One region of the Peribacillus sp. NPDC056705 genome, then DNA from elsewhere that is predicted to be linked to it. Evidence: a T-box and tRNA genes for the amino acid it is inferred to sense, from the RefSeq annotation. Region 1 holds a T-box; the other holds one or more tRNA genes.
What was found. A T-box is a leader RNA that pairs with one kind of tRNA and senses whether it is charged. The one in region 1 lies ahead of argS (arginine--tRNA ligase), so its partner is inferred to be a tRNA-Arg.
Positions count from the first base shown of each region.

Region 1 (4,489 bases):
ATACAGAGATCCTTCCCTCATTCGCAATAAACTCTCACTCGATTTCTTTCAAGACCTTGGTGTCCTTTCCCCTCATAGCCAACACATCAACCTAATCCGAAATGGCACGTTTAAAGGTGTGTATTTACAATTGGATTCCGTCGATGGAGTTTTTTTAGAAAAAAGAGGACTTCCTGCCGGCCCGATTTATTATGCTGTCAACAATGATGCCAACTTTTCATTGAAAAGGGATGGGATAGCGAAAGACTCCCTTACGTCAGGCTATATACAAGCGTTTGGCAAACCCGCCGATGATGAATATCTAATCGAATTGATCAAAAAAATCAACACCACCCCACTTGCAAAGTTTCCTGAAGTAGTCTCGCAACATCTTGATATCCATAAATACTTACGCTGGCTGGTTGGAGCCGTTTGCACCATGAATAACGACGGTTTCACTCATAACTATGCACTATACCGCAATAGTAAAACGAAGTTATTTGAAATCATTCCTTGGGATTACGATGCCACTTGGGGACGTAAAGTCAATGGAGGGATCATGGAGCACACATATGTCCCTATCGGAGGAAAAAAGACAAACCACCTTATTCATCTGCTCTTGCAGGTTCCGGAATACAGTAAGTTCTACAAAGACCTCTTGGTTGAAACATTAGAAACCACATTTACTGTGAAGTATATAGAAAATAAAGTATTACCACTGCACCAGGGCATACGCCCCCACATCCTTCATGATCCATATAAAAAGAATAAGATTGATCTATTCGACAAGGAACCGGAATTCATCTTCGAATTCATTCGCAAACGCAGTGCTTACTTAAATAAACACCTTGGTAGCCTAGATGAAAAAAATGCCACGACACAACTGATAGCCAAACAAGACCGAAAAAGGGGAGTTGCTTCCATGTCACCAATCTGCATTAAAAATACGGGGAAGTATGGCAGGGGAGTATATGCTACAAGGGATATTAAAAAAGATGAACTCATTGAGGTATCACCTATCATCATTTCACCCAAACATGAATGGAAATATCTAAAGAAAACCGCACTCTTTCATCACTGTTTCTATTGGGGAGATGATGATGAAACTGCCATTGCCTTAGGAAATGGTTCACTATTCAATCATTCATACACTCCAAATGCGACATTCGATAATAATTTTGAAGATTTAACGATAGACTTTTATGCACATAAAGATATAAAGGCTGGTGAGGAAATCACGATCAATTACAATGGTGAACCTGATGATAAATCCCCGCTATGGTTCGATGTCATCGAGTAGGCGTTTTTTGCTTCCATTTTATTTTGAAAGAATCCATTTCGAAAGGTCGAAATGGATTCTTTTTTTGCAGGGATATTTGAACTTACATTTTATTCGGCGCTGAAATTCCCAATAAACTTAGCGCATCCTTTAATACAACCGCCACGGAAAAAGCGAATGAGAGCTTCATTTGTTTGCATTCATCTTCAACTAAGATTTTGGTATGTGCATAATACTTATTGAATGCACGCGATAAATGCAAGCTGAATTTCGCGATTTGTGATGGGTCGGTTTGTTCAAATGATTTTTGGACAATGATCGGGTATTGCTCCAACAGCTGGATGACCGGCCACGCATATTCTCCTAAAGCTTCAAAAGTGAGGGACTGCTCTTTAAATTCACCTTTTTCAAGCAATGAGGAAATTCGCGCATATGTGTACTGTACATATGGACCCGTCTCTCCCTCAAAATTCATCATTTGCTCTAATGAAAAATCAATATCATTCATGCGGTTATTTTTTAGATCATTAAAGATGACCGCTCCGACACCAACCTGTCTTGCAACCAGTTCCTTCTGTTCAAGCGCTTGATTTTTTTCTTCAATATTGCGCTTCGCAGTTTCGATTGCCTCTGCCAATACATCCGCAAGCAGCACGACTTTCCCTTTACGTGTCGACATTTTCTTGCCGTCTTTCAGCATCATGCCAAATGCTACGTGCTGCAAATCTTTTGACCATCCATACCCCATTTTTTCAATGACATTAAAAAGTTGCTTAAAGTGCAGGGATTGTTCGTTTCCGACAACATAAAATGTTTTCTTCGCCCCGTACTGTTTTTTACGATACATGGCTGCAGCCAAATCACGCGTCGCATAAAGTGTCGCCCCATCGGTTTTTGTAATCAAACAAGGCGGCATATCTTCCAATTGCACGACATAGGCACCTTCGGATAGGGTAAGCAAGCCCTTTTCTTTTAGCTCCCCGACAACAGCATCCATTTTGTCATTGTAAAACGCTTCGCCGGCATAGGAATCAAAACAGATGCCCAATAAATCATAAATCGTCTCGAATTCTTTTAAAGACGCATCCCTGAACCATTTCCACAGAGCCAGTGCTTCCTCGTCCCCATCTTCAAGCGACTTGAAGCTTGCGCGCGCTTGTTCATTCAACGATTCGTCCGTTTCAGCTCTTTCATGGAACTTCACATAGATTTTCAATAATTCCTGAATCGGCGAAGCCTCGATTGCCTCTTTGTCGCCCCACAGCTTATACGCGACGATCAACTTGCCGAATTGCGTGCCCCAATCTCCTAAATGATTGATTCGGACGGCATCGTAGCCATTTTTTTCGGCAATGTTAGCCAGTGCATTCCCTATGACCGTTGAGCGTAAGTGCCCCATGGAAAAAGGCTTGGCGATATTCGGGGATGAGTAATCAATCACGACATTTTCCTGTACAGGCTGCACCGAACCATACTGATCCTTTTCCCTTAATATCGTTTGCAGCACGTTTTCCGTCACCAGCTGCTGATTGACGAAGATATTCAGATAACCACCCACAACGTTCACTTCTTGGAGCAACTCACTGTTTAATTGTTGGGCTATTTCAGACGCAATCACTTGAGGTGATTTTTTGAATTTTTTTGCAAGAGTAAAGCATGGAAAGGCGACATCACCTAACTCCATCAATTTAGGCTTTTCCATTAATTTCTCTATTTCACTTGCTTGCATTTCATTGTTCAAAGCAGTTGAAATCAATTCTGCAATTGGCTTATTCATCGACATTTTCCCTCCTAAACAAAAAAGCCCCCGCCTCTAAATAAGAGACGAGAGCATGAATTCCCGTGGTACCACTCTAGTTGCCACAATTGTGACCACTTTCCATTGTTAACGAGGTGACTCCCCGATGTTCCCTACTAAACGTTTCAAGAAATTTCTCCAAAGTGCGCTTCATTCATCCGTCCTGCATTAGGCTCCCACCATCCCTAACTCGCTTTCCATTTCGAAATGAACTACTCTCTTCATCACAGAATTTTCAATATTATAATTTAATCTATCGTACACAATTAAAAAAAACGTGTCAACAGGATTTAAGAAACAAATCCTAACCAGCCGGTAACTTCATTTTATCCTTGATGGTCGAAAAATATTTCCTTACTGTCCCTATTGTTCCGCTTTGCTTATTATTAGCTTCCATTTTGGATTGACCATCGGCTAACAGCCCTAACACTCCCATTTCCCGGTCATTATTGCTGGGGGACTCGTCTATAAGTTCTGGGGAGTATATTCGCTTGCCGTCCATTATGCCGCGAATCGAGCAGGCTAACTCTTCACCGGGGCTATCCTTCAATAAATAACCACTTACATTAGCTTTCAATGCGAGTTGAAAATAACCAGTCCTTCGAAATGTCGTTAAAATGACCACTTTGCATTCAAATGACTTTAATGCTTCTGCCGCCTCAAGTCCGCTCATTACAGGCATCTCCATATCCATGATACACACATCAGGCTGTAATTGGTGTACAAGGGCCATCGCTTCTTCTCCATTACTGGCTTGCCCGACAATTTCTATATCTTCTTCAAGATTGAGTAGAGAACTTATTGCCTCTAACAGCATTTGCTGATTCTCTGCAATGACAATTCGAATCATTTTAAGTTCTCTCCTTTATCGAGTTCCTTATATGCAGCAAAGACTCCCCCAAATCCAAGGATTATTAAGGGAGTCTGGAATGATACATGAACGTTACAGTTCAGATTTCACTTGAACGGGAACACTTTTTTTCGTTAAATATTTAATGTCCTTGAAGCTAACAAAATTCTTGGATTCCTCATCCCATAAACGGAAACGGAGTGAGCGCAAGCTTGTCGCAAGAGTAATCGTTGGAACGTTCTCTAAAGGCTCTGTATTATTGTGCGCCATTTCCAATTTATAGTTAGGTACCCTTGGACTTAAATGGTGAACATGATGGTAACCGATATTACCTGTAAGGAACTGCATCAGTTTTGGAAGCTTATAGAAAGAACTTCCTTCCACTGCCGCCAATACATATTCCCACTCCTCATTCTCTTCGAAGTAAGAGTCCTCGAATGTATGCTGGACGTAAAACAGCCAAATGCCCACTGAACCAGAAATCATGAAGATGGAACCTTGTACCAGAAGGAACGACTGCCAGCCTACTGCCAGGCAAAGCAATGCCACTAAAGCGACGATTATTACATTCGTCAAATACGTA
Region 1 is NZ_JBHTYI010000011.1:46,671-51,159, reverse strand. It holds partial or broken gene ACFRAK_RS15440 (CotH kinase family protein) at 1-838, shown strand, start outside; gene ACFRAK_RS15435 (SET domain-containing protein) at 902-1,279, shown strand; gene argS (arginine--tRNA ligase) at 1,362-3,041, opposite strand; T-box leader at 3,076-3,293, opposite strand; gene ACFRAK_RS15425 (response regulator) at 3,361-3,906, opposite strand; gene desA (Delta(5) desaturase DesA) at 4,000-4,489, opposite strand, start outside.

Region 2 (4,489 bases), on a different contig from region 1:
TCCTGGATATCCTTGAGCTTCGTTTTCATATCCGTAACGATTTCTTTTGCCTTATCCTGTTCACCCGTTGCCTGTCCAATCATTTCAATAGACTTATAGACTTGGTCAAAGCTTTGTGCATCATTCACTACAAGGACATCTATTCCAGCATCCTTAAGCTGCTGTAAACCCTCATTCGAATTATGGGCACTTGATGCATGCGCAAGAACAAGATCAGGCTTCATGGAGACAATCAGCTCCGTGTTCATTTCCATTCCGCCAACTTTTTCAATTTCTTTCGTTTCTTCCGGGTAATTATCATTGTCGGAAACACCAACGACCTTTTTTCCCAATCCAAGTGCAAAGACCACTTCCGTATTACTTGGTATCAACGAAACAATTTTCTTCGGTTTTTGTTCTATCGTCACTTTTTCCCCAGTTGCATCTTTAATCGTAATCGGAAAAGCTTCGTGTTGAGCATGATTCGTTTGCTGCTTTTCTTTTCCTTCATCAGCAGCGTCACTGCAGCCAACCATCAATCCTGCAGTAAGCAACATCAACAGTATCAGACCAAAAATTTTCTTCATTTTCATTCCCCACAATCTTTTCATTTAATTTCTTCCCACCTGTAATTAAGAAAACGCATTGTTGGAAGATGCCCCCAAAACAAAAAGCACCTCCCGTTAAACGGAAGGTGCTTGCATGGCAACAATATCATTACGGACTCTTTCTTAGGGTCTGCCACACACCTTCCCATCCGCGTAGGTTACAGGTGTACGAATTCTGGCAGGTCTCCTGGCTCATGGTCATCGTCAACGGCACCTTCCCATATCTCATACAGTGGTACACAGCCGTCAGCTCCCATATACAGTGGCGGGACCGCGTTGGCATTTCACCAACTTCCCTTTTAAGTCATTAAGACACCAAATCGTTCATATGTATATAATTTTCACTGCCTTCATTATACACCATGTAAGAATCGATTATTATATGATTTTTCTGAACAAGTTCGAAATGACCCGTCCATCTTCAATGATTAGAAGCATTTTCTATCAGCGACGCGAACCCACCGACTGATAATCCGGGTGAAATCCGAACTCGATGCAGGGCATGCATCCCTTGGTCCCTTGAAGCTCCCCCAGGTTCGGTGGTGACTGCCATCTTGTATCCCGCTTCTTCTGACAGCGCTAGACTCTCTTCATTATACCGGCCAACAGGATAGGAAAGCACTGTCGTGTCCTGTTTGAGGATACGATCGAACAGATCCTTTGACTGGACCATTTCAGCTTCTTGCTGTACTGCCGTCATGCGGTTCAGCTCCAAATGGTTGATCGTATGGCTTTCGATCGAAATCCCATTCCTGCTCATCACCAACATTTGATCTTCAGTCAGGTGATGACCTTTATCAATGGACTTACCGATCATGAAGACAGTTGCTTTCATATCATTTTCTTTTAATATCGGAAAAGCCTCCGTGTAGTTATCTGTATAGCCATCATCAAAAGTAAGCCAGACACACTTCTCACTTGGCATCCGATTCTCGGTTAAAACGAGGTATGCTTCTTCAGGCGATAATGTATAGTAACCATTCTCCCGAAGCCAAGCCATCTGTGCTCGGAATTCCTCAATTGGAACCCGAAGTCCATTCCCTTCAGAAATGCTGTGATACATCAAGATTGGAAGCCTGACCGCGGACTTGGCCATTATCCAGTCTCCCGTATCGATCTGGCCATCCAAATCCTGACCAGTCTCAGTCTCATTCTCGGCCGCTTCGACCACTTCAATGTCATCTTCCGCAATCGGTGCAGCCGTTTTTATGCCTATACCCTCTACAATCCCTTGTGAACATCCAGGTAAAATTAAAATTCCCACCAATGCCACCATCCATAAAACTCTATATCTTTTCACTATCATTCCCCTAATTTTTTCTAGTATAATAGTATCAGAATACTATTCGATAATAAAGTATTCCATTTAAAGAATTAATAGGAAAACAAAAGAGCATAGTGCCCTGCTGAGCATTTATGAAGATTTTTTTCATAAGTATGTGCTATAAGCTTGAAAAGTTTGCCTATAAGAAATATAATAAATAAGTCGTCGACTTAAATATATGTCCCAGTAGCTCAGCAGGATAGAGCGACAGCCTCCTAAGCTGTAGGTCGTAGGTTCGATTCCTATCTGGGACGCTAAAGTTTATAAGCCCTGTTATAATGCGGATTCTCCGTGTTATAGCAGGGTTTTTTCTGTAATTTATGTGGAGGTCAGACAAAGTTAACCACTACTTCATCAATCCCTATAGATATAAAAAAATCCAAGCCCTGTAAAACACAGAACTCAGATTTTTATTATATTTAGACTTCAAATAAATTCCAATTAGCTATACTTACTTTTCAATTAAACCTATCTCATTGATTTTTTCTTCAAAAACAGGTCCGAAACTTTCAGAATAAGTATTCGTTAAATGCCTATTGTCACGGTAAATTATAACATTACCTATAATGGGCTGGAATTTACCGTTTACCTTGAAGTAATCTGTTAAGTCAATTTTATGCAAGGATTTATTCTCTTTTTCAAATTGTCTCCAAAAGCTTTCGTCTTTCTGATTATCTGCTGAATTCATTTTTTTTGTAGTTTCTTCTAGTCCATCTGTTTCTAATGATTCCAGTACGTTAAAACTATATCTTGGATCATCACGAATCGCTAACACTTCAATACCATATTCATCTTTAACATACTGCAGCTGATCGACCATTTGTTGTTGTATTTTATTATTAGGCGAATCAGAAGCTGTGGCGTGAGAAATGACAAGATCTACATCTGCATCCTTTAGATAATCGAGAACATTATTGACCCAGATACCTTTCAAATCATCATCCGCATAACCTGTTGAAAAACGTGTACCTGAACGAGTTATATTCAATACACGATAATTATCATCTTTTGTTGCTTCTAAAATGGCACCTAACCAATGCTCTGAATGGGAACTGCCGATCAGGGCAATTGTAGCATCGTAATTTTCAGTTTTGCCATATTCCCCAATTTTCAAGTCACTTTCCTTTAACCCTTGGTTACTGCCGTCCAAATGCGCTTTTGGTAAATCATCAAAGACTTTAGAATATGACGGAATTGGTTCTTGATCAGGTATATCGTCAGGGTTTTTTACAGCTAACGCTCCTGGATAATTTTTATCGTTTATATTATTTTCCAACCTATTTTTATCTATATATACTCCAATTAAAAGAGATGCAATCAAGAGTACATTCACACTGCCCATTAACCCGATTCTCTTGAATGAGAATTTATTGTCCTTTGAGCTTCGGATTGGTTCTTCTATAAATCGAGTCATTAAAAACGAAAGGGCAATTGATGAAATGATAATAAGAGTTCCAACGATGAACCCTGGAGTTTCCTGGACATTATAACGGTAGAACTCCAATAATACCCAATGCCACAAATAGATTCCAAAGGCTATTCCACCTAGCTTCACCATTACCGGGGAACCTAAAAAGCGTTTGACACCATATTTCGTATCGCGTGTACCAGACAAAACAATGAATAATGCGCAGGTCATTGGCCATAAGGCAATATACCCTGGAAACATTTCAGATACATTGAAGACTATTCCAGTTAAAATTAATCCGATTAATCCGAGCCAGCCTATCACTGTAGCAATATATTTATTTACCTTGATTAATGATAAATTGATACAGAGCAAACTGCCTAAAGCAAATTCCCACACACGTGTCATCGTAATGAAATAAGCCCATGGCTGATTGACAGAGGTTAAATATATGGAATATATAAAAGAAGAAACAAATAATATGACTAAAATAGTATTGATTAATGTTTTAACTTTAGTTAATTTATATTTTTTTATTAAAAATAAAATTAAAGTGAATACCAAAAACCAGATGATATAAAATTGTCCTTGTATGGACAAAGCCCAAAAGTGTTCAACAGGCGTTTTCATTTGGCTGGAATCTAAATAATCCGTGCTCGAAAATGCCAACTGCCAGTTTTGGTAGAAAAACATGGAGGCAAATACTTCATGTATAGTTTTATCTAAAATTGATTTAGGTAATAAAAACCAACTTAAAACGAGAACAATTGCAAGAATAAAAAATACAGAAGGAAGTAATCTTTTCATTAACTTTGTGACATATGGCAGAAAACGATATTCCCCTGTTCGATTAATTGTGGAAACGATTGAAGTGGTAATAAGAAAACCTGAAATTACAAAGAATACATCAACCCCGCCGGAAACACGATTTAACCATATATGATATACCGCTACCAGCAGTGCCGCAACAACGCGTAACCCTTCGATCTCGGGTCTGAATTTACTCTCAATATTAATTAATGGTTGTTTCATTTGATTCTATCTCCTACTTTTTCGTCATGCATACAATTTAAAATTATATCACTTTACAATAATGATTTGTCAATATAGTAGAAAAGGTTCTTTAAAGTTCGGAGCTTCTTCCAACTTATCAACCAGGACACTTACAGA
Region 2 is NZ_JBHTYI010000001.1:77,566-82,054, reverse strand. It holds gene ACFRAK_RS00360 (ABC transporter substrate-binding protein) at 1-566, opposite strand, end outside; cobalamin riboswitch at 748-922, opposite strand; gene ACFRAK_RS00355 (polysaccharide deacetylase family protein) at 1,009-1,863, opposite strand; tRNA gene ACFRAK_RS00350 (tRNA-Arg) at 2,092-2,165, shown strand; gene ACFRAK_RS00345 (acyltransferase family protein) at 2,363-4,351, opposite strand.
Region 2: it encodes a tRNA-Arg, which carries the amino acid that the T-box ahead of argS (arginine--tRNA ligase) is inferred to sense. The anticodon was not compared.